Regions from separate parts of the Salmonella sp. HY31 genome, predicted to be linked through region 1. Evidence: predicted binding sites of a transcription regulator. Region 1 holds the regulator's gene; each other region holds the start of a gene.

The links. The regulator sigma-54, encoded in region 1, starts transcription at its own class of promoters, with help from an activator protein. The targets are predictions, from matches to a motif close to GTTGGCACANNTTTCGCTNT.
Region 2: a site for sigma-54 is predicted at 2,162-2,181, ahead of glnA (glutamate--ammonia ligase). Genes of this name have one in related genera too.
Region 3: a site for sigma-54 is predicted at 5,592-5,611, ahead of norV (anaerobic nitric oxide reductase flavorubredoxin). Genes of this name have one in related genera too.

Annotation. Positions count from the first base shown of each region.
Region 1 covers NZ_CP170479.1:4,439,397-4,447,408, reverse strand. Annotated here, with positions in the region: gene yrbL (PhoP regulatory network protein YrbL) at 1-252, opposite strand, end outside; gene npr (PTS phosphocarrier protein NPr) at 495-767, opposite strand; gene rapZ (RNase adapter RapZ) at 764-1,618, opposite strand; gene ptsN (PTS IIA-like nitrogen regulatory protein PtsN) at 1,664-2,155, opposite strand; gene hpf (ribosome hibernation promoting factor) at 2,273-2,560, opposite strand; gene rpoN (RNA polymerase factor sigma-54) at 2,583-4,016, opposite strand; gene lptB (LPS export ABC transporter ATP-binding protein) at 4,064-4,789, opposite strand; gene lptA (lipopolysaccharide ABC transporter substrate-binding protein LptA) at 4,796-5,350, opposite strand; gene lptC (LPS export ABC transporter periplasmic protein LptC) at 5,319-5,894, opposite strand; gene kdsC (3-deoxy-manno-octulosonate-8-phosphatase KdsC) at 5,891-6,457, opposite strand; gene kdsD (arabinose-5-phosphate isomerase KdsD) at 6,478-7,464, opposite strand; gene ACE15A_RS21265 (calcium/sodium antiporter) at 7,478-8,012, opposite strand, start outside.
Region 2 covers NZ_CP170479.1:4,660,254-4,668,265, reverse strand. Annotated here, with positions in the region: gene glnL (nitrogen regulation protein NR(II)) at 1-395, opposite strand, end outside; gene glnA (glutamate--ammonia ligase) at 668-2,077, opposite strand; gene typA (ribosome-dependent GTPase TypA) at 2,453-4,276, shown strand; gene ompL (porin OmpL) at 4,350-5,042, opposite strand; gene ACE15A_RS22320 (MFS transporter) at 5,110-6,531, opposite strand; gene ACE15A_RS22315 (MFS transporter) at 6,577-7,959, opposite strand; gene ACE15A_RS22310 (alpha-glucosidase) at 8,005-8,012, opposite strand, start outside.
Region 3 covers NZ_CP170479.1:3,833,892-3,841,903, reverse strand. Annotated here, with positions in the region: gene hydN (electron transport protein HydN) at 1-496, shown strand, start outside; gene hypF (carbamoyltransferase HypF) at 642-2,876, shown strand; gene norW (NADH:flavorubredoxin reductase NorW) at 2,979-4,112, opposite strand; gene norV (anaerobic nitric oxide reductase flavorubredoxin) at 4,109-5,548, opposite strand; gene norR (nitric oxide reductase transcriptional regulator NorR) at 5,733-7,253, shown strand; gene gutQ (arabinose-5-phosphate isomerase GutQ) at 7,250-8,012, opposite strand, start outside.

The DNA.
Region 1 (8,012 bases):
GGTAATCATGTCGTAGACATAGCCAGTACCGCAATCGGTTTCCACCGTGCCGTAATAACGGGGGATAGCGCTCCAGTCTGTCAGGTAGCGGGACAGACGCGCATAGTAGCTCAGTTCACGCCGAATCTCTTTATCGCCGCCGTGCTCACGGTTGTAAATAACCTTTATGCAGCGCCGGGCATTATCCGGGTGCATATAGCATTTACGATGTCGACCGGCGCCCAGCGGAGTCTGTTCGGATAAGGGGATCATGGCGAGTCCTGGAAAATTTTATTCACATAAATTTAGTATGGACAAAGAATTTAAATAAAACCTAAACGAAATTTTTAAGGTTTTCTTAATGTTTTTATGCATAGGTAAAACGCACGAAATGTACAAATCTTACGAAAGGGTGGGACTGCGGGACAATTGGCAGGCGTAACATGCCCGGCTTTGGGTTGGCTGTCATCAAATACCGGGACGGCGTGGGGGAAATATGGAATAGAGGGGGAGGCTTAGTCTTCGTCAAAGCCGGAATTGAACAGAGCGATAACCGCCGCCAACGCTTCAACTTCTTGCGGGCCGGTGGCTTCAATTTCTATCTGGCGTCCTTTGGCTGAATCGAGCATTAACAGCGCGATGACGCTGTTCGCTTCCGCTTCGGTGCCTTCGTCATTGCGTAATAGCACCTCGGCGTCAAAACCCTGCATCAGTTCGAAAAGCTTCATGGCAGGCCGGGCATGCATGCCCAGCTTATTGGTAATTTCAACAGTTTGCTTTACGGTCATGTTTTGCGTTTTTCCAGCGTGCGATGGCGAGACTGGACGTTTTTACCGCGCGAGCGGAAGTAGTCTGCCAGCTGTTCTGCAATATACACCGAACGGTGTTTCCCGCCGGTACAACCAATAGCGACGGTAAGGTAGCTGCGGTTGTTGGTCTCCAGCATCGGTAACCATAGCTCAAGATAGCTGCGAGTTTGATAGATAAAATTGTGAACTTCTGTGTGCCGGTCAAGAAATGCGGCTACCGGCTTATCAAGCCCGGTCATGGGGCGCAGTTTTGGGTCCCAGTGCGGGTTGGGCAGGAAGCGAACATCGAACACATAGTCCGCATCGATCGGGATACCATGTTTAAAGCCGAAGGACTCAAATACCATCGTCAGTTCGCGCTCGCGTTTGCCCAACAGCCGGGTACGCAGCATCTCCGCCAGCTCATGAACGGACATTTCCGAAGTGTCGACGATTAGATCCGCACGAGAACGTAATGGCTCCAGCAGGTCGCTCTCTTTATCGATCGCACTCTCTAAAGAAAGGTTTTTGCTGGAAAGCGGATGCAGACGTCGCGTGTCGCTGTAGCGGCGAATCAAGGTATTGCGGTCGGCGTCAAGAAACAGCAATTGCGGCGAGAAAGCGTCAGGCAGATTATTCATCGCCTGTTCAAAAATCTCAGGTGATTCAGGCATATTGCGCACATCAATGCTGACGGCGGCGGAAATCTGGCGATCGGCCAGTGTTCGCGCCAGATCGGGCAACAGCACGACGGGAAGGTTATCCACGCAGTAAAAACCCATATCTTCCAGCGCGCGTAGAGCGACAGATTTACCTGATCCGGAACGCCCGCTGACGATCATCAGTACCATGTACCGTTTCTCCTCACAACGACAGAAAGAAATGCCATTGAGTTGTTATGCCTCATTCTGCTCACCTTCGGTGTCAGTAATGATTTGATACAGCTCTTCATCATTCAGCGCCGCGCGCAGGCGGCGGCAGATCGTTTTATCCGCCAGACGTTTCGCGACCAGCGACAGCGTATGCAGATGCGTTTTAGTCTGATCGGCGGGCACCAGCAGGGCGAAGAGGAGATCGACCGGCTGGTTATCGATGGCATCGAACGCGATAGGCGTTTCGAGCTGAACGAACACGCCGACGGCGCGTAAGGTATCTTCTTCCAGTTTCCCGTGCGGGATGGCGATACCATTACCAATACCGGTACTGCCCATTTTTTCGCGTGTCAGAATGGCTTCAAACACGACCTGAGGAGGTAAACTGAGCTGTTTTGCCGCCAGTTCGCTGATGATTTCCAGCGCGCGTTTCTTACTCTGACAATGAACGCCGCTACGCGTACACTCCTGGTTAAGTACACTGCTCAGTTGTAGAGTCGTATCGTTATTTATCATAATTTCACCTAAGAACCTGTCCTGTCAGGTTGATGGCCAGGTTCGGAGCGCTAACTGTACAAATGGCCCGTTGTGTCACACAACAGGCCGTCCTGCACTGGCTAACTGCCCGGACAATTAGTGTTGTTTCAGTTTATCTTTATGCCTGGTTAACTGCCTTGCCAGTTTATCAATCAAGCCGTCAATGGCGGCATACATATCCTGGCCTTCCGCGCTGGCGTGAATTTCGCCGCCGTTAACGTGTAGCGTCGCATCCGAGATGTGCGTGACCTTCTCCACTTTCAACACCACGTATACCTGATTAATCCGCTCAAAATACTGTTCAAGTTTGGCGAATTTCGTCGTCACAAATTCACGCAGGGCTTCAGTAATTTCGACGTTATGTCCGGTGATATTGAGCTGCATAGTGTCTTCCTTATCGGTTGGGTCAAACCAGCTGTTTGCGTTGGTTTGACGGCGGAATGGATAAAGACTCTCGGTACTTCGCAACAGTGCGGCGCGCCACCATGATACCCTGTTCTGACAGCAGAGAGGTTAACTTGCTGTCGCTCAGCGGTTTCGCGGGGTTTTCCGCCGCAATTAACTTCTTCACCAGCGCGCGAATCGCGGTGGAAGAGGCTTCGCCTCCGCCTTCGGTATTGACGTGGCTGGAAAAGAAATATTTGAGTTCAAAAATACCGCGCGGGCTGTGCAGATACTTCTGCGTGGTCACGCGGGATATGGTGGATTCGTGCATCTCGACGGCCTGGGCGATATCCGCCAGTACCATCGGTTTCATATATTCTTCGCCCTGTTCAAAAAAGGCTTGCTGTTGCTCGACGATGCAGCGACTGACACGCAGCAGCGTGTCGTTGCGGCTTTCAAGGCTTTTTATCAGCCACTTCGCATCCTGTAAATTACTGCGGATGAACTGGCTGTCGGTATCGTTGCGCGCGCTGTTGCACATGGCGGCATAGTGCTGGTTAATCTGTAAACGGGGAATACTGTCGCTATTAAGCTCCACCGTCCAGCGGCCGTTATGCTTGCGTACCAGCACATCCGGGATAACGTACTCCGGCTCGCCGGTCTGGATCGACTGACCGGGTCTGGGATCGAGCGACTGAATCAGGTTTACCGCCTCTTTCAGTACCTCTTCTTTCAGTCGGGTAACGCGCATCAACGTGCGGAAATCGTGGTTGGCCAGCAGATCAAGGTGATCGCAGATAATGAGCCGCGCCTCTTCCAGCCACGGCGTGGATTTGTCGAATTGTGAAAGCTGGATCAGCAGACAGTCGCGAAGATCTTTCGCCGCAACGCCCACCGGATCAAAACGCTGAATACGCTTCAGGACGGCTTCGACTTCATCAAGATCTACCTCTTCATCGCCCATGCTTTCGCGAATTTCATCCAGGGATACGGTGAGATAACCGGTATCATCTACCGCATCGACAATGGATGTCGCAATGGCGCGATCGGTGTCCGAGAAGGGCGTTAGCTCAACCTGCCACATCAGATAATCCTGCAACGACTGCGTCGTTTCGCCCTGATAGACGGGCAGTTCATCATCGATATAATCGCCGCTGGGGCCGGATGGCGTCCCGGCGGTGTAAATTTCATCCCAACTGGCGTCAAGCGGCAGCTCTTCCGGCATCTCTTTCTGTTCGAGCGCATCTGCGGTATCGAGAGGATCGTCATCCTGAGGTTGCTGAGTGTCGATTTCGTCATGAAGATCGGTTTGCTCAAGCAGCGGGTTATTTTCCAGCGCTTGCTGGAGTTCCTGCTGAAGTTCCAGCGTAGACAACTGCAACAGACGGATGGCCTGTTGTAGCTGAGGCGTCATCGCCAGTTGTTGGCTAAGCCTGAGTTGCAAACCTTGCTTCATATTCAGAGTCGTTTTCTCCCGCTAGAGCAGCATAGCCCTCTACCCTATCAGAGTCTGAAGTCTTCCCCAAGATATACACGCTTAACGTGTTCGTCTTGCAGGATTTCTGTCGGCGTACCGTGGGCGATAAGGTGGCCCTGGCTTACGATATAGGCGCGTTCACAGACTGCCAGCGTCTCACGGACATTATGGTCGGTGATCAGCACCCCGAGCCCGCTATCGCGCAGATGTTCGATAATGCGTTTGATGTCGATAACGGAAATCGGGTCAACGCCGGCAAAGGGTTCATCCAGCAGGATAAATTTGGGATTAGCGGCCAACGCGCGGGCAATTTCTACACGACGGCGTTCACCACCGGACAGCGCCTGTCCCATGCTGTCGCGCAGATGCTCAATATGAAACTCTTCCATCAGCTCGTTGGCGCGGTCTTCTCGCTGTTCTGCGGTCAAATCGTCACGAATTTGCAGTACCGCCATCAGGTTATCAAATACGCTGAGACGGCGGAAAATAGAGGCTTCCTGCGGCAAATAGCCGATACCGCGGCGCGCGCGCGCGTGCAGCGGCAGCAGACTGATATCTTCATCATCAATGATGATATTGCCCGCGTCACGCGGCACGATACCGACGACCATATAAAAGGTGGTGGTTTTACCTGCGCCGTTTGGACCGAGCAGACCGACAATCTCCCCGGAGTTAACGGTCAGACTGACATCTTCCACTACGCGACGGCCTTTATAGGCCTTCGCCAGATTCTTTGCAGTTAATGTTGCCATAACGAATTAGTTACTCTTCTTTTGCGCCGGAGTCTGGCCTTTGTTTTTGTCTTGCAACTGCGACGGCACCAGAACGGTGGTGACGCGTTTGCCTTTCTCGCTGAAGGCCTGCATTTTCTGCTCTTTCACCAAATAGGTGATTTTGTCGCCAGTAATGTTGCTGTCAAGCTGTTCCAGATAAGCGTTGCCGGTCAGCACCACAAAATCTTTTGCCAGTTCGTAATGCATATGTGAAGCGTGGCCTTTCACCGGTTTACCGTTGTCCTGCATCTGGTAGAAGGTGGCCGGATTGCCGTAACCGTCGATCACCTCTTTCCCTTGCTCGCCGCCAGGGCGGGTAACAACGACTTTATCGGCGTTGATCTTAATCGTGCCCTGGGTCATCACCACGTTGCCCGTAAAGGTCACGACGTTGCCTTGCATATCCAGCGACTGTTGATCCGAGTCAATATGAATAGGCTGCTCGGTATCGCCCGTGACGGCGAATGCCGGAATGCTGGCGGCCAGCAGCGAGCCGGCAAGCATAAGATTAAGGCTGAGTTTGTTTGTTTTGAATTTCATAAGAGGTTCTAACCTTTTCAATCAGCTCGGCGTTCTTGCTGCGTAAGTTACCGCGCATTTTCAGTCCGCTGGAGTTAAATGTTGTGCCGTATAACGTCACCAGATCGTTCGAAGTAACGTCCTGCGTCACCAGATTAATTTGCGCGTTATCGGTGGTAATTCTGCGTAATTGAGCGTCAGGCACCAGGGCGTTGACTTCAACATGGCCATACAGATAGAGCATCCGATCGTTAGTCAATTTGGCTTTATCGGCTTTGATCGACCATGTCGGCACTTTATCCTTATCAAAGGTGGTTAATACCGGTTGCGTAAACCATGAGACCGCCTGATCGGAAAAATATTCAACGTGCTGTGCGATCAGACGATAGCTCAACGCGCCTTCCGGACTGTACACGACGGTATCCGTATGCTCGCTTTTATACGTGGGATCGTTGCTATTGACCACCACGGCGGCAGGATCGTCTTTATCTGCCAGATTGATACCAATCAGTACCAGAATGGCCAACGACAGTAGAATGATAACCCAACGTCTGGTTTTACTCATATCGATTGCCCTTTGGCCTCATTCAGCTTGCCCTGCGCCAGCAGCAGCAAATCGCACACCTCACGTACCGCGCCGCGCCCGCCGGCAATGTGCGTCACATAGTCAGCGCGGGGGATCAGCAGCGGATGCGCATCCGCAACGGCAACGCTTAATCCCACTTTTTCCATTACCGGCCAGTCAATCAGATCATCGCCAACATAGGCGACGTTTTCCGGTGCAATAGCCAGTTTTTCCAGCAGATTGCTAAAGGCGATCAGCTTATTCGACTGCCCCTGATAAAGATGGGCGATCCCCAGCGTGGCGCAGCGATCTTCTACAAGTTTAGCCTTTCGTCCGGTAATAATGGCAACCTCGATATTGGAGGTCAAAACACAGCGAATGCCATAGCCGTCACGAACGTTGAAAGCCTTCAGCTCTTCGCCGTTATTGCCCATATAAATCAGGCCGTCAGACAATACGCCATCCACGTCAAGGATGAGCAGACGGATATTCTCCGCCTTTGTCATGACGTGGGTGCTGACGGGGCCATAACAGGTCGCAAGCGACGCACCTGCTTTACTCATCGTTAATTATCCTTGAGTTTCTACACGACGCCTGCACGCAGGAGATCATGCATATGTAACACACCGAGTAACTGGTCGCCATCAGCAACCAGTACGGAGGTGATATGGCGGGACTGCATTAAATTCAGCGCATCGACGGCGAGAATACCGGGACGCACGCGAATGCCCCCTGGCGTCATCACCTCGGCGATCCCCAACTGGCGCATATCGCCGCCCATGTCGAATACGCGACGTAAATCGCCGTCGGTGAAGATGCCGTCGATCTTCATGGATTCATCGCAAATGACGGTCATACCGAGATTTTTACGCGTAATTTCTAATAGCGCATCACGCAGGCTGGCATGTTTATTAACATGCGGGATTTCATCGCCGGTATGCATAATATCGCTTACGCGCAGCAGCAGCTTACGTCCCAGCGCGCCGCCAGGATGCGACAGAGCGAAATCTTCGGCGGTAAAGCCGCGCGCTTTTAACAATGCCACGGCGAGCGCGTCGCCCATCACCAGCGTTGCGGTGGTACTACTGGTAGGCGCCAGGCCTAACGGACACGCTTCTTTGGGCACTTTAACACACAGATGCACATCTGCCGCACGCGCCATGCTGCTTTCCGGTCGCCCGGTAATGCAAATTAACGGTACATGCAGGCGTTTAAGCACCGGTATTAGCGCCGCGATCTCGCTGGATTCGCCGGAGTTGGAGATAGCGATAACCACATCCTGCGGCGTAACCATCCCCAAATCGCCGTGCGCGGCTTCGCCCGGATGTACAAAAAAGGAAGAGGTGCCGGTACTGGCGAAAGTGGCGGCCATTTTCCGTCCGATATGACCGGATTTTCCCATACCCATCACCACTACTTTTCCGGTGCAGTTGAACATTTTTTCACATGCCAGCGTGAAATGCTGGTTGATGTATTGATCAAGCTCCGCCAGGCCTTCACGTTCAATTTCCAGGACCTCTTTGCCTGCCTGCTGAAAGTCAAACCCCGGTTGTAACGCTAAATGCGACATAATCCGTTTCCAGTTATCCAACAAGAAGTGGCGATAGCCAATAGAGCATCGCCAACCATACGATAAACCCGCCGGTCAGTAGTATACCTGCGCCCCGACCAATCTGGCGCGGATGCCGCCAGCAAAGTAAAGCGAAAACCACGCTAACCAGCAACATCACGCTATAATCACGCCCAAACGCCAGCGGGTTGATCTCCCCCGGGGCGATCAGCGCAGGCAGCCCCAGCACGATGGCGAGATTAAAAATATTGGCGCCAATGATATTGCCGACGGCAATATCATTTTCGCCTTTTCGCACGCCGGCAATCGCCGTGGCCAGTTCTGGCAGACTGGTGCCGACGGCGATGACTGTCAGGCCGAGCGTTAATTCACTCATGGCGAAATAATTCGCCAGTACCGTAGCGTTATCGATTACCATGCGCGTCGCCATCGGCATGATGACCAGCGCAATGCCCAGCCATAAGAACGCGACGGGGAGCCCGCCTTCGCGCGGCAGTTCCGCCAGTTGTTCGCGAGTGAGGCTGTCATTTCCCTGCCGTTCGGCCAGA
Region 2 (8,012 bases), 220 kb from region 1:
TCGCGGGCGGCGATTTGCTGTGCGTGCTGCAACTGTTCCTGACTCAGACGGCGCTGGTTATCCATCGGCGCCATTTCGAGCAGAATAAAATCGTCGGGTAGACGTTGGGCGGTCAAAGAGAGAATATGCGAGCGACTATCAATCACCAGCGTCACTTCGTTATCGGTAAAGCCTTGTCCTGCCGCTAAACTTTCGCGCATCAGGTCAATGTTTAACGAAAAATAGCTCAACAGTTCAGGTAACGGCGTCCCAAACAGTTTACGTGAGCTTTGCGCGAGCAACTGCTGCGCGGCAGGGTTGGCGTAATGGATTGCCAGCGCGTCGTCGACCACCAGCACGCTGGTGATTAACGAATTGAGGATCTGCCCAGCATCGGGCTGCATGCCGGTTGCCATTCAGCAGTCTCCTGGAAAAGGTTGCACCATTTTAGTGCATTATAGCTTTTTACCACTAAAAAGCGCGTGAGATCAGATTGTTGGTGGAGAAAAAAGCCCATCGTGCGATGGGCTACAGATTGCTGACAAACGTCGTGCCGGATAGCGGTTTCACCTTATTGGGCCTACAAGGTGGTTACCCGGTAGGCCCGAAAGCTTGCACCATCGGACATCTCAATGTTTGCCATCAACCTCAAACCTGTCAGCAACAGGCTAAACGTTTCCACGGCAACTTAAACGCTGTAGTACAGCTCAAACTCTACCGGGTGCGGGGTCATACGCACGCGGTCATCTTCTTCGCGACGCAGCGCAATATACGCATCGATCGCTTCATCAGTGAACACGCCGCCTGCTTTCAGGAACTCGCGGTCCAGATCCAGCGCGTTCAGCGCTTCTTCCAGAGAACCCGCCACCTGTGGGATCTCTTTCGCTTCTTCCGGCGGCAGGTCATACAGGTTTTTGTCCATGGCTTCGCCCGGATGAATCTTATTCTTAATCCCGTCCAGACCGGCCATCAGCAGGGCGGCAAAGCACAGATACGGGTTAGCCGCCGGGTCCGGGAAGCGAACTTCGATACGGCGCGCTTTCGGAGATGCCACCACCGGAATACGGATGGAGGCGGAACGGTTACGGGCGGAGTAGGCCAGCATCACTGGCGCTTCATAACCCGGGACCAGACGCTTATAGGAGTTGGTGGTTGGGTTCGCCAGGGCGTTGATGGCTTTGGCGTGTTTGATGACGCCGCCGATGTAGTACAGCGCTTGTTCAGACAGGCCGGCATATTTGTCGCCAGAGAACAGGTTGGTGCCGTTCTTCGCCAGCGACATGTGGCAGTGCATACCGGAACCGTTATCGCCGAACATTGGTTTTGGCATAAAGGTTGCTGTCTTACCGAAGCGGTGAGCCACGTTATGCACGACATATTTGTAAATCTGAATTTCGTCGGCTTTTTTGGTCATGGTATTAAAGCGGGTTGCCACTTCGTTCTGGCCCGCGGTCGCTACTTCGTGGTGGTGCGCTTCGACGACCAGGCCCATTTGCTCCATGACCAGACACATTTCAGATCGGATATCCTGTGCGGAGTCGACTGGCGGTACCGGGAAGTAACCCCCCTTGACTGCCGGACGGTGGCCTTTGTTGCCACCTTCGTATTGGGTGGAGGAGTTCCAGGCACCTTCGATGTCGTCGATGGCTACGTGAGAACCGGAAATGGACGTACCGAAGCGGATATCGTCAAACAGGAAAAATTCAGGTTCCGGCCCAAACAGAACGGTATCGGCGATACCGGTCGCGCGCAGGTAGTCTTCCGCGCGTTTCGCGATGGAACGCGGGTCACGGTCATAACCTTGTAGAGTGCCAGGTTCCAGGATATCGCAACGGATAATCAGGGTGGAGTCGGCGAAGAACGGGTCGATAACCGCAGTGGACGCATCCGGCATTAGCACCATATCGGATTCGTTAATGCCTTTCCAGCCGCCGATAGAGGAGCCGTCAAACATTTTGCCTTCTTCAAAGAATTCGGCATTTACCTGATGAGCAGGAATCGTGACGTGCTGTTCTTTGCCTTTGGTATCGGTGAAGCGCAGATCGACAAACTTCACTTCGTGTTCGTTCAGCATCGTCAAAACGTGTTCAGCGGACATACTTGTACTCTCCCGGATTGGTCATGGTCGGTCGTCGTGGTAACGAGATCTTCAATTCTGCTGGCCGTGTCGCCGTAAAAATATAAAGCGAAATCTGTGCCAACTTTCACATTGCCCCCAAAAGGCGTTATCATGCGCACCATCGTGCAAAAGGGCTGCACCACGGTGACTATGTTGCACCAAAATAGTGCTTTAATGTGAACATTAAGCACCACATTGGTGCAATAGAACGCAAGCCACCCTTTTAACGCTCCGTGAAAGCGATCACAAAGAGACTCTGCAATACTTGTTTGCGGAGGATGTTTGTGATCCTGTTTTGTAGTGCGATTAATCCGTGTACAATAACGCGCTATTTCTAATGCCTGAGGCAAAGTTGTGATCGAAAATTTGCGTAACATCGCCATCATCGCGCATGTTGACCATGGAAAAACTACCCTGGTTGATAAGCTGCTCCAGCAATCCGGTACGTTCGACGCGCGTGCCGAAACTCAAGAGCGAGTGATGGACTCCAACGATTTGGAGAAAGAGCGTGGTATTACTATCCTCGCTAAAAACACCGCTATTAAATGGAATGATTACCGTATCAACATCGTTGATACTCCCGGGCACGCTGACTTCGGTGGTGAAGTAGAGCGCGTCATGTCCATGGTTGACTCTGTGCTGCTGGTGGTTGACGCATTTGACGGCCCGATGCCGCAAACGCGCTTCGTGACCAAAAAAGCCTTTGCTCATGGCCTGAAACCGATTGTGGTTATCAACAAAGTTGACCGCCCTGGCGCGCGCCCTGACTGGGTTGTCGACCAGGTATTCGACCTGTTTGTTAACCTTGATGCGACCGACGAGCAACTGGACTTCCCGATCATCTACGCGTCAGCGTTGAATGGTATCGCGGGTCTGGACCACGAAGATATGGCGGAAGACATGACCCCGCTGTATCAGGCGATCGTTGATCATGTTCCGGCACCGGACGTTGACCTCGATGGTCCGTTGCAGATGCAGATCTCCCAGCTTGACTACAACAACTACGTTGGCGTTATCGGCATTGGCCGCATCAAACGCGGCAAAGTGAAGCCGAACCAGCAGGTCACTATCATCGATAGTGAAGGGAAAACCCGTAACGCGAAAGTGGGTAAGGTACTGACGCATCTGGGTCTGGAGCGTATCGACAGTGATATCGCCGAAGCGGGCGATATCATTGCGATCACCGGTCTGGGCGAGCTGAACATTTCCGACACCATCTGTGACCCGCAGAACGTTGAAGCGCTGCCGGCGCTGTCCGTTGATGAGCCGACCGTGTCTATGTTCTTCTGCGTTAACACCTCGCCGTTCTGCGGTAAAGAAGGTAAGTTTGTGACTTCTCGTCAGATTCTTGACCGCCTGAACAAAGAGCTGGTGCATAACGTGGCGTTGCGCGTTGAAGAAACCGAAGATGCGGATGCGTTCCGTGTATCCGGTCGTGGCGAACTGCACCTGTCCGTGCTGATTGAAAATATGCGTCGTGAAGGTTTCGAACTGGCGGTTTCCCGTCCGAAAGTTATCTTCCGTGAAATCGACGGTCGTAAACAGGAGCCTTACGAAAACGTGACGCTGGACGTCGAAGAGCAGCATCAGGGTTCTGTCATGCAGGCGCTGGGCGAGCGTAAAGGCGACCTGAAAAACATGAATCCAGACGGTAAAGGTCGCGTACGTCTTGACTACGTGATCCCAAGCCGCGGGCTGATTGGTTTCCGTTCAGAATTCATGACCATGACTTCCGGTACTGGTCTGCTGTACTCCACCTTCAGTCATTACGACGATATTCGTCCGGGTGAAGTGGGTCAGCGTCAGAACGGCGTACTGATCTCCAACGGTCAGGGTAAAGCGGTTGCGTTTGCGCTGTTCGGTTTGCAGGATCGCGGTAAGCTGTTCCTGGGTCACGGCGCGGAAGTTTACGAAGGCCAGATTATCGGTATTCACAGTCGCTCCAACGACCTGACGGTAAACTGCCTGACCGGTAAGAAACTGACCAACATGCGTGCGTCCGGTACGGATGAAGCGGTTATTCTGGTTCCGCCAATTAAAATGAGCCTTGAGCAAGCGCTGGAGTTCATTGATGACGACGAACTGGTAGAAGTAACCCCAACCTCTATCCGTATCCGTAAACGTCACCTGACGGAAAACGATCGCCGCCGTGCGAACCGTGGTCCGAAAGAAGAGTAATACGAGTTTCTCGTAAGTCGCCATCCGGCACCAAAAAAGCCGCTGAAATTCAGCGGCTTTTTAATACATTCGTTTAGAAGAAATATTTGGCCCCAATGCGAATCTGGTTTTGTTCGCGATGATAGGGTTCCACATTGCGATCCAACCAGCGTAACTCTAAGTACGGCAGCCAGTTCTGGCTAATCCGGTATCTGAAAGTATTAGTGATTTCCCAATGATGCTTCGTACCATTACTACTATTAAAATCATTAACGTTATAAAAATAGTGTGGTTCAAAGGTATAAGAAAACTTGTCGGTAATGATAAAATTCCAGTAGTTACCGATTTCATAGCTGTCATTATTATCCAGTTCGCCATTCAAATCGGTTGAGCTATAACTATTGTGATTATATCGGTTACGTACCGTAAGATTAAACCACGGGGTGAATTTATAGTTAACATCCAGATAGACCGCGCCGCCGGAACCAATGCTTTTGTCGTTTATTAATCCCCCAGGCTGAATGGTTAATTTATCTGTAGGTTTAAATAACGGATACCAGCCCTCAATCTCATTATAACCGTGTTTTAATTCATCATCACGCTGTAGGGTATAGGTATTGGTCAACATAATCCCAGCCCCCATATCGGAGTTATAGCCGACGCGCAGCATAAACTCCATTTGGTCAGACGCCAGGTTATAAGCCTCACGGTTTTCTACATAAGCGCCAGCAAAAACAGAGGTAGATACTACAGAGGTTAATATCACTAGTGTATTCAGATATTTCATAATAAATCCATTTCTCCAATGTAGGGAAGCCGCCATCCATCGGGATGGATAAAGCGGCAAGCGTCGTTTAATTATTTACAGTAGAAATACTTTTTTTATTATTAGTCGCGACAATTTGATTACCTGTTTTCTTTCGTTGGGCAATTTCCTCGATAATAAAAGCGAAACGTTGTTCATTGAGCTTATAAAAAAAGCCCATCGTTAGTGCTGCGATAATGGCAAGACCGCAAGTCCATAAAAAAATGAGCTGACGCAAACCAAGCAACGTGGTGTCACCTTGAGCTATGTTGGGGATATAACCGATTTGCGTCAGCATAATACCTGGCAAAAAGCCAGCAAGCGCAGCGGAAATTTTGCGGAAAAAGGTATAACCCGTATAAACCGAGCCTTCAGCGCGAATACCCGTTTTCCATTCGCCGTAGTCAACCGTATCCGGAACCAGCGCCCAGTTCAGGCTGTTGACGAAAGCAGTACCGAAAAACGCGACACAAGAGAAAATAACAAACAGGAATGACGTACCACCCCAGATAAAATTCAGGATATCGCCAACGGCCCACAGTATCAGACCACCAAGATAAACCTGTTTTTTCCCGAAGCGTTTTACCGCAGCAGGGACTAATAAGACGCCAATCAGGATACAGCCCATGCTGAAAAACCCCATCCATGACAACAAATGAATATCGTTCAGCACGTACTGAGTGTAATAAACCTGAATAGCCAGTTTGATATTAAAGGCGGCCAGCGTGCACAAATTGGCGATGCAGAGCACCAGCAGCGGCGGATTACGAAAAATCGCGCAGAAGGATTTCAATATGCTGGGTTTATGCGTGTCAGGCACGGTTTCGATATACCGTTCTTTCACCCCGCTAAAGCACCACCACATGCTGAACAGCCCGCAGACCGAAAAGATGACTGCTGCAACCAGATAACCCAGCGAAGGGGAACGGGTAAACAGCGCCTGAATGGGCATAAAACCTACGGTACAAAGAAGAAGGCCAATGGTAGCGCCGCCTTGTCGCCATGCGGCGAGCTGGGCGCGCTCATGCGGATTTTTGGTAATAGCGGGGACCATCGCGCCGTATGAGCAGTTCATCAGGCTGTAGAACAGACCGAACAACATAAACAGCAACGTCGCGAATGCTGTTTTAACGGGTAAAGTAAAGTGAGTGGCAAAGAATTGCGCAGTAGCAACCAGAGCCACCGGAAATGACGCATACAGAATAAAAGGGCGAAACTTTCCCTTTGCGCCAATATTACGGCGTGAATCCAGCAATACGCCGGTGAGCATATCGGTAAAAGCGGTGAAGAATTTCGCTACCAGAAAGATAATTCCGCCGTAATATGCAGGCATCCCGAGTGCATCGGTATAAAACTTCAGTAGATACAGTGTACCGATACACAGCATCAGATTCGAACCGAAATCGCCCACGCCATAGGCGCATTTTTCCCGCAGGCTCAACTTTAGCGTTAGTGGATCATGATTAGACATAATCGCCTCTCAAAACGCCCCGCAAGGCGTTATATTTTATTGTTGTTAGACCGTATGTTTCCGGGCCTCAATCTCTTCCACAATTCGCACGTACATCTTCTCGTTGAGGTTGTAGAAACAGCCCATCGCAATAATGGTGATGACCGCCAGCACGCACGGATAAATAAAGATCAACTGGCGTAGGCCTTCGACGGTCCCCGCCGATTGCACCACATTCGGGATATAACCGATTTGCGTCAGCATCCAGCCGGGGAAGAACCCTGCCAGCGCCTGGGAGACCTTACGGAAGAAGGTAAAGCCGGTGTAAACCGTTCCTTCCGAGCGGACGCCGGTACGCCATTCACCGTATTCCACTGTGTCGGAAACCAGCGCCCAGTTCAGGCTGTTGACGAAGGCGGAGCCGAAGAACGCCAGGCAGGAGAAGGCGACAAAACTGACCGAGCCGCCGCCAAAGAAGTAGTTGAGCAGATCGCCCGCCACCCATATTAACAACCCACCGATATAGGCTTTCTTCTTGCCAAAACGCCTTACTACGCCGGGCATCAAAAAGACGCCGATAAAAATACAGCCCATGCTAAAGAAGCCCATCCAGGAGAGAAGGAGCGGGTCGTTAAGAACGTACTGGGTGTAATAAACCTGAATCGCCAGTTTGACGTTGAAGGCGCCGAGAGTACAAAGGTTGGCGATACACAGAATAAACAGCGGACGGTTACCGGCGATAGCGCGGAACGACTGTAATAATCCGGGCTTTTGCGCGTTATCGACAGGTTTTACTTCGACGTAGCGCTCTTTAACGCCGGTGTAGCACAGCCACATAAATAGCAGGCCAAACAATGAAAATAGCGTGGCGGCGAAAATATAGCTGAGCTGGGCATTGCCTTCGATCAGGTTCATGACCGGCACAAAGCCAACGGTACACAGCAGCAGGCCGAGAGTGGCGCCGCCCTGACGCCAGGCGGCAAGCGAGGCGCGTTCATCCGGGTTCTTGGTAATCGCGGGCACCATCGCGCCATACGAGCAGTTCATCATGCTGAAAACCAGCCCGTAGAACATAAACAGTATCGTTGCGACGACGGTTTTTCCCGTCACCTCAAACGGTGTGCCGACAAAGTTAGCAATCGCCAGTAGCGTTACCGGAAATGCCGCGTAAAGCACGAACGGGCGGAATTTGCCCTTCGGACCAATTTTACGCCGTGAGTCGAGCATAATGCCGGTACCCATATCGGTAAATGCGGTAAAAAATTTGGCGATCAGGAAAATGATCCCACCGTAAGTCCCGGGTAAACCCAGCACATCGGTATAAAATTTGAGTAAATAAAGGGTCCCGATATCTAACAGGATATTGGAACCTAAATCTCCCAGGCCATAGGCAAGTTTTTCTTTAAACGGCAAGCGTAGGGTTGCCGGATTCGATGATGTTTGACTCATTATTCTTCTCCATCTGCCCGCAGGTTTCCCTGCGGGCGAGCCGTATTAGATAT
Region 3 (8,012 bases), 610 kb from region 1:
CTGTGAAGTGGCCTGCGTCGTATCCCATCAGGATAATCAGGATTGCGCATCGCTGACCCCTGAAACCTTTTTACCTCGTATCCATGTCATCAAAGGCGTGAACGTCTCTACGGCAACGCTGTGTCGCCAGTGTGAAGATGCGCCGTGCGCCAACGTCTGCCCGAATGGCGCCATCAGCCGCGACAAAGGCTTTGTTCATGTGATGCAGGAACGCTGCATTGGTTGTAAAACCTGCGTGGTGGCATGTCCTTACGGCGCCATGGAAGTGGTGGTGCGCCCGGTGGTTCGCAATAGCGGCGCGGGGCTGAACGTGCGTGCCGAAAAAGCCGAAGCCAACAAGTGCGATCTGTGTCACCATCGTGAAGCCGGTCCAGCCTGTATGGACGCCTGTCCAACGCACGCCCTAATCTGTGTCGACCGTAATAAGCTTGAACAGCTTAGCGCGGAAAAACGCCGTCGTGCGGCGCTGGATTCAACGGCATCTCTGCTTTTCTGATTTCTGCGATTGCGCGTAGAATACGCCACAAAGCATTGCCGGATGGCGGCATCAATGCCTTATCCGGCCTACGGTTCGTGCGATTGTAGGCCTGATAAGCGCGGCACCATCAGGCATCCGGGTTCGATGATGGCGGGAAAATGAGATGGTGACAGACACGCCTTCCGGCGTACAGCTACGCATTCGGGGCAAAGTACAGGGCGTCGGTTTTCGTCCTTTTGTCTGGCAGCTAGCGCAGCAGTTGCGATTACACGGCGACGTGTGTAATGACGGCGACGGCGTCGTCGTTCGGCTGCTGGAGGAGCCGTCGCAATTTATTGCCGCGCTCTATCAGGATTGTCCGCCGCTGGCGCGCATTGACAGCGTTGAACACGCGTCGTTGATATGGGAGCGCACACCAACGGATTTCGCCATTCGTCAGAGCGCAGGCGGTTCGATGAACACGCAAATCGTGCCGGATGCGGCGACCTGCCCGGCATGTCTTGCCGAGATGAATACCCCTGGCGAGCGGCGCTACCGTTATCCCTTCATCAATTGCACCCACTGCGGACCACGCTTCACCATTATTTGCGCTATGCCCTATGACCGGCCATTTACGGTGATGGCGACGTTTCCCCTGTGTCCGGAATGCGACAGCGAATACCGCGATCCGTATGATCGCCGTTTCCATGCTCAGCCCGTCGCCTGTCCGGCCTGCGGGCCGCAGCTTGAGTGGCGGAGCCAACATGAACGAGCGGAAAAAGAGGCGGCATTACAGGCGGCGGTAGCAATACTTAAGGCTGGTGGTATCGTGGCGGTGAAGGGAATTGGCGGCTTTCATCTCGCTTGCAATGCGCGTAATGACGAGACGGTGGCGAAATTGCGGGCGCGCAAACGCCGCCCGGCTAAACCGTTGGCCGTTATGCTGCCGGACGCAGAGGCGTTGCCGGAGGCGGCGCGCCGTTTGCTCGCTACTCCCGCAGCCCCGATTGTGCTGGTGGATAAGCAATATGTGCCTTTGCTGTGTGAGGGCATCGCGCCGGGGCTTACTGAGGTGGGCGTGATGTTGCCAGCCAACCCATTGCAACATCTTTTGTTGCAGGAGCTCAATGACCCGCTGGTGATGACATCCGGCAACCTGAGCGGCAGACCACCCGCCATCACCAACGAACAGGCGCTGGACGATTTACACGAAATTGCCGATGGTTTTTTGTTGCACAATCGCGACATTGTACAGCGCATGGACGACTCTGTCGTGCGCGACAGCGGTGAAATGCTGCGTCGTTCGCGGGGATACGTGCCGGACGCGATTGCGTTGCCGCCCGGATTTCACGATGTGCCGCCGATACTTTGTCTGGGCGCGGATCTGAAAAACACGTTTTGTCTGGTACGCGGCGAACAGGCGGTTGTCAGCCAACATTTGGGCGATCTCAGCGATGATGGTATCCAGGCGCAGTGGCGCGAGGCATTGCGCCTGATCCAGTCAATCTACGATTTTACGCCAGAGCGTATCGTCTGTGATGCGCATCCGGGTTATGTTTCCAGTCAGTGGGCCAGTGAGATGTGTCTGCCGACTGAGACTGTGTTACACCATCATGCCCATGCGGCGGCTTGCCTGGCCGAGCATGGTTGGCCGCTGGACGGCGGAGAGGTGATTGCCCTGACGGTAGACGGTATCGGGATGGGCGAGAATGGCGCGCTATGGGGTGGAGAATGTCTGCGGGTCAATTATCGCGAATGCGAACATTTAGGGGGGTTACCCGCCGTGGCGCTGCCGGGAGGCGATCTGGCTGCCAAACAGCCGTGGCGTAATCTGTTAGCGCAGTGCCTGCGCTTTGTGCCGGACTGGCAGGATTACCCGGAGACAGCGGGGCTGCAACAGCAAAACTGGAATGTCCTGGCGCGTGCCATTGAGCGCGGCGTCAATGCCCCGTTGGCCTCTTCCTGCGGGCGGTTGTTTGACGCGGTGGCCGCCGCGCTTCGCTGCGCGCCAGCATCGCTTAGCTATGAGGGCGAGGCCGCCTGCGCGCTGGAGGCGCTGGCCTCTCAATGCGCTAACGTTGAGCATTCGGTAACGATGCCGCTTAACGGCGCTCAACTGGACGTAGCCGTTTTCTGGCGGCAATGGTTGAACTGGCAGGCCGCGCCCGCGCAACGCGCCTGGGCTTTTCATGATGCGCTGGCGTGCGGGTTTGCCACGCTAATGCGCCAACAGGCTACGGCGCGGGGGATAACTACTCTGGTCTTCAGCGGCGGGGTGATACACAACCGCTTACTGCGCGCGCGTCTTGCCTTTTACCTTTCTGATTTTAATTTGTTATTTCCGCAGCGGTTACCGGCGGGCGATGGCGGATTATCGTTGGGGCAAGGGGTCATTGCGGCGGCGCGCAGGTTGGCCTGATGAAACAGGCCGGATGGCGACGCATAGCGTTTTATCCGGCCTGCGGTTGCGTACCGGTGGCGCATTGTGTTTTACCCGCCTTCACCATCCGGCATCAGACATTTACACCGGTAATGATTTCAGCAGAGTGAACGCCTCTTTCATGCGGTCTTCACTCACCACAAAGGCGCGTAGTTGGCCTTCTCCGCTCATGCCTTTGGCAATCATACCGTCAGATTCTGCGGTAATATGCCAGCTCAAATCGCGGCGCTGAGTTTCTCCCGCCAGATGCAGCGGCAGTTCCGGCGTTTTGACTTTGACCAGCATCGCCGGTAGCTTCAGCGGCGCGTTGCCGCCAAGCAGATTTTTCGCCAGGTACATCGCGCTTAACTGGATCGGTTGCAGGAAGGGCAGCACCTGACCGTTGATCTCCGCGCAGTCGCCGATCGCATAAATATCCGGGTGACTGGTCTGTAGATAGCTATCCACGCAGACGCCGCGGTTGATGACTACCCCGGCGCGGCGCGCCAGAGCGGTTTCCGGGCGTAAGCCGGTGGCGGCAATCACCGCATCCACCTCGATGCTACGCTGGCTTGCCAGCGTAGCGCGGATACCGGCTTCGGTTTTCTCCAGTTTTTGCAACTGCGATTTCAGCAGCAGGTGCACCCCCATATCGGTCAGGCGATGTTGTAAGCGGCTGCTCACTTCCGGTGGCATCAGTGAGGCGAGAAGGCTGGCGGCGTTATCCATCAGCGTTACCGTTTTCCCGGCGCGGCAGAAATCCATCGCTAATTCACTGCCAATGAGGCCGCCGCCGACAATCAGCACCCGCTGCGCGTCGCGCAGTTGTGTCTCACAGGCGCGGTACTCCTGCTGGCTATTCAGAGTAAGCATTAACTCACGTCCTGCAATCAGCGGCACAAAGGCCGCCGCCCCGATCGCCAGTACCAGCTTGTCGTACTGCCACTGCTTATCCTGACTTTTCACCACATGGGCATCGGCATCAATGTCAGCAACCCAGGTATGCGGGAACAGGCGCAGATTAAACTGTTCAGCGAATTCCCCCGCTAACTGGCGGGTGAGATCATCGGCGCGCTGCGACTGGCTGATAACGTGGCTGAGATCGGGCTTGTTGTACTCATCCATGCTGTCCGCCGCAATCAGGGTTAACGGCACATTCGCATCTTGTTTACGGATATTTTTGACGAGCTGGCGGGCGGCGAAGCCCGAGCCAATAATTATGATCCCCCGACTCATTTTGCCTCCGTCGCCAGTACGTCGAATACGTCTTTACCTAATGAACATTCCGGGCACAGGAAGTTATCCGGCACGTCGCTCCACGGCGTACCCGGCGCGACATCCTGCAATGGTTCACCCAGCGCAGGGTCGTAAATCCACTGGCATACGCTGCATTGCATTTTAGGGCCGAGGTCTGCGGCGGCGCAGGCTGTGATTTCTTCGGCTGGCGTGGTTTTCTGCGTGGTTTCCGGCAGCGGAGCAAGCGCCCACTGACGCGCGATGTCGCGACCGTGCTGACGGCACAACTCCAGCGCATCCAGATCCGGACGCCATTTCGTTTTCAGACTCAGGGACATTTCAAAACCGGCATCCTGTAAGCGCGTGGACAGTCGATCCACCGCGCCGCCGCTCCAGCCATGAGAACCGAAGGCGCTGGCGCGTTTGTTGCGAAAGCGCAGACCAGTCATCTCTTCCACCAGACCAGCGATTTTCGGCATCATCACGTTGTTCATGGTAGAAGTGCCGACCAGCACGCCTTTCGAACGGAACACGTTGGTCAGAATTTCATTTTTATCGCTGCGGGCGACGTTAAAGATTTTGACCGCCACGTTCGGGTCCACTTCGTTGATACCCTGCGCGATGGCATCCGCCATCATGCGAGTATTGTTCGACATGGTGTCGTAGAAAATAGTGATACGATCTTCCTGATAATCTGCCGCCCATTTCAGATACAGCTCCACGATTTGCATTGGGTTGTCGCGCCATACCACGCCGTGTGAGGTCGCAATCATGTCCACCGGCAGGTTGAAGCCGAGGATTTCGGTAATTTTTGGCGTTACCAGACGGCTGAACGGCGTCAGGATATTGGCATAGTAGCGCTGGCATTGTTCAAACAGTTCGGTCTGGTCAACTTCGTCGTTGAACAGGCGTTCGTCGCAGTAGTGCTGGCCGAAGGCGTCGTTACTGAACAGCACCGCGTCGCCAGTCATATAGGTCATCATGCTGTCCGGCCAGTGCAGCATCGGCGTTTCTACGAAGATTAACTGCTTGCCGTTGCCGATATCCAGCGTATCGCCGGTTTTCACCACCTTAAAATTCCATTCCGGGTGATGGTGATGGCCGTTGATAGAATCAATGGCGTTGGCGGTACAGTAGATAGGCGCGTCCGGGATCTGCGCCATCAGTTCGGTCAGTGCGCCCGCATGGTCTTCTTCGGCATGGTTAATGATGATGTAGTCGATGTCCGCGAGGTCGATTTCACTGCGCAGATTTTGCACAAACTCACGGCTAAACTTATGATCGACGGTATCGATCAGCACATTCTTTTCTTCACGAATGAGATAGCTGTTATAGCTGCTGCCGCGCAGCGTTTTGTATTCGGTTCCGTGAAAATCACGGACTTCCCAGTCGCGCTGGCCAACCCAATGAATATTATTTTTAACCAGAATAGACATAACCACCTCAATTCATTCAACGTTTGCAAAAAGTGTTTTGCTTATTGCAGGTAGTGTGCCAACTTTTCATCTAATTGATTTATATGAAATTATAATGATTTTATATTTTTGATGTAGTCAAAAAGACTATAAATAGTACTGTCAATATGACACTATGTATTGTCAAAATGACAATGAGGTAGCCATGAGTTTTTCCGTGGAGGTATTGGCGGGCATCGCCATTGAGTTACAACGCGGCATTGGGCATCAGGATCGTTTTCAGCGGCTGATTACTACGCTGCGTCAGGTGCTGGCGTGCGACGCCTCGGCGCTGTTGCGTTATGAATCACGACAATTTATTCCACTGGCGATTGACGGCCTGGCGCAGGACGTTCTCGGCAGACGTTTTACCCTGGAAGGGCATCCACGCCTGGAGGCCATCGCCCGTGCGGGGGACGTGGTGCGTTTTCCGGCCGATAGCGATTTGCCCGATCCGTATGACGGGTTGATTCCCGGACAGGAAAGCCTGAAAGTCCACGCCTGTGTTGGTCTGCCGTTGTTTGCCGGACAGAACTTCATCGGCGCGCTGACCCTTGATGCCATGACGCCGGAGCAGTTCGAGGTATTCAGCGATGAAGAGCTGCGGCTTATCGCCGCGCTGACCGCCGGGGCATTGAGTAATGCGCTATTGATTGAACAACTGGAAAGCCAGAACATACTGCCGGGGGCGTCTGACGCGTTCGAACCGAGAAAAGAGACGCACATGATCGGCCTGTCGCCGGCGATGATGCAGTTGAAAAAAGAGATCGAGATTGTGGCGAGCTCCGATCTTAACGTGTTGATCGGGGGGGAAACGGGGACCGGTAAAGAGCTTGTAGCGAAAGCTATTCATCAGGGCTCCCCCAGAGCGGTCAATCCGCTGATCTATCTCAACTGCGCCGCGCTGCCGGAAAGTGTGGCGGAAAGCGAGCTGTTTGGTCATGTAAAAGGCGCATTTACCGGCGCCATCAGCCACCGTAGCGGAAAGTTCGAAATGGCCGACAGGGGTACGCTGTTTCTGGATGAGATTGGCGAACTGTCGCTGGCGCTACAGGCCAAGCTACTGCGCGTATTGCAGTATGGCGATATTCAACGCGTCGGCGACGATCGCAGCCTGCGCGTGGATGTGCGGGTGTTGGCGGCGACCAACCGAGACCTGCGAGAGGAGGTGCTGGCGGGGCGTTTTCGCGCTGACCTGTTCCATCGCCTGAGCGTTTTCCCGCTCTTTGTGCCGCCGCTGCGCGAGCGCGGCGATGATGTGGTGTTACTGGCGGGCTATTTTTGCGAGCAGTGCCGACTGCGGCTGGGGCTGTCCCGTGTGGTGCTGAGTCCCGGCGCGCGCCGTCATTTGCTCAACTATGGCTGGCCAGGCAACGTTCGGGAGCTGGAACATGCCATTCACCGTGCGGTCGTGCTGGCGAGAGCGACCCGGGCAGGGGGGGAGGTGGTACTGGAGGCACAGCATTTTGCCTTGTCAGATGACGTTTTACCCACGCCGCCTGCGGAAAGCGATCTGGCGCTGCCGACCTGCCGCAATTTGCGTGAATCGACGGAGAACTTCCAGCGAGAGATGATTCGCCAGGCGCTGGCGCAAAATAATCACAATTGGGCGGCCAGCGCGCGGGCGCTGGAAACCGACGTCGCCAACCTGCACCGGCTGGCGAAGCGTCTGGGACTGAAGGATTAGAGAATGCCTGCCTGGTAAAAATCCTGCAGGTTAATGGCGCCGGTGAGTTTACCGTTTTCATCGACCACCGGCGCGGCGGTGATTTTGCGCTTCATCAGGATCTCTTTGGCGTCAATGGCGCGGCTTTGCGCCTGGAGCGTAATTCCGTTGGGCGTCATGGCTTCGCTTACCGGCGTGCTGAGCGCACCGCCGCTCACCAGCCAGCGACGCAGGTCGCCGTCGGTAAAGACGCCTTTCACAATATGTTGCTCATCGCAAACCGCCACCAGCCCCAGCCCGGTACGACTAAGTTCCAGCATTGCATCCATCACGCTGGTGGTGAGCATTACCTGCGGTATTGCATCGCCCTGGCGCATCAGGTGATGCACATTATTAAGTAAACGCGCGCCCAGTGCGCCAGCCGGATGCGAACGGGCGAAATCTTCTTCGTTAAAACCGCGCGCCTGCATTACTGCCATCGCCAGCGCATCGCCCATCATCAGCGTGTTGACGGTACTGGACGTCGGCGCCAGATGCATCGGGCAGGCTTCACGCTCGACGGAAATATCCAGAACGGCTTTTGCCGCTCGCCCCAGCGGAGAGTGAGGTTTACCGGTCATCGCCAGCAGCGCGACGGATTTATCTTCCAGACGCGGGATGATGAGGTCGAGTTCTTTTGCGCCGCCGGAATAGGAAATAAATAACATCACGTCACGGCTTTCAATCATCCCCAGATCGCCATGTAGCGCTTCCGCAGGATGAACAAAAAAAGCGGGAGTA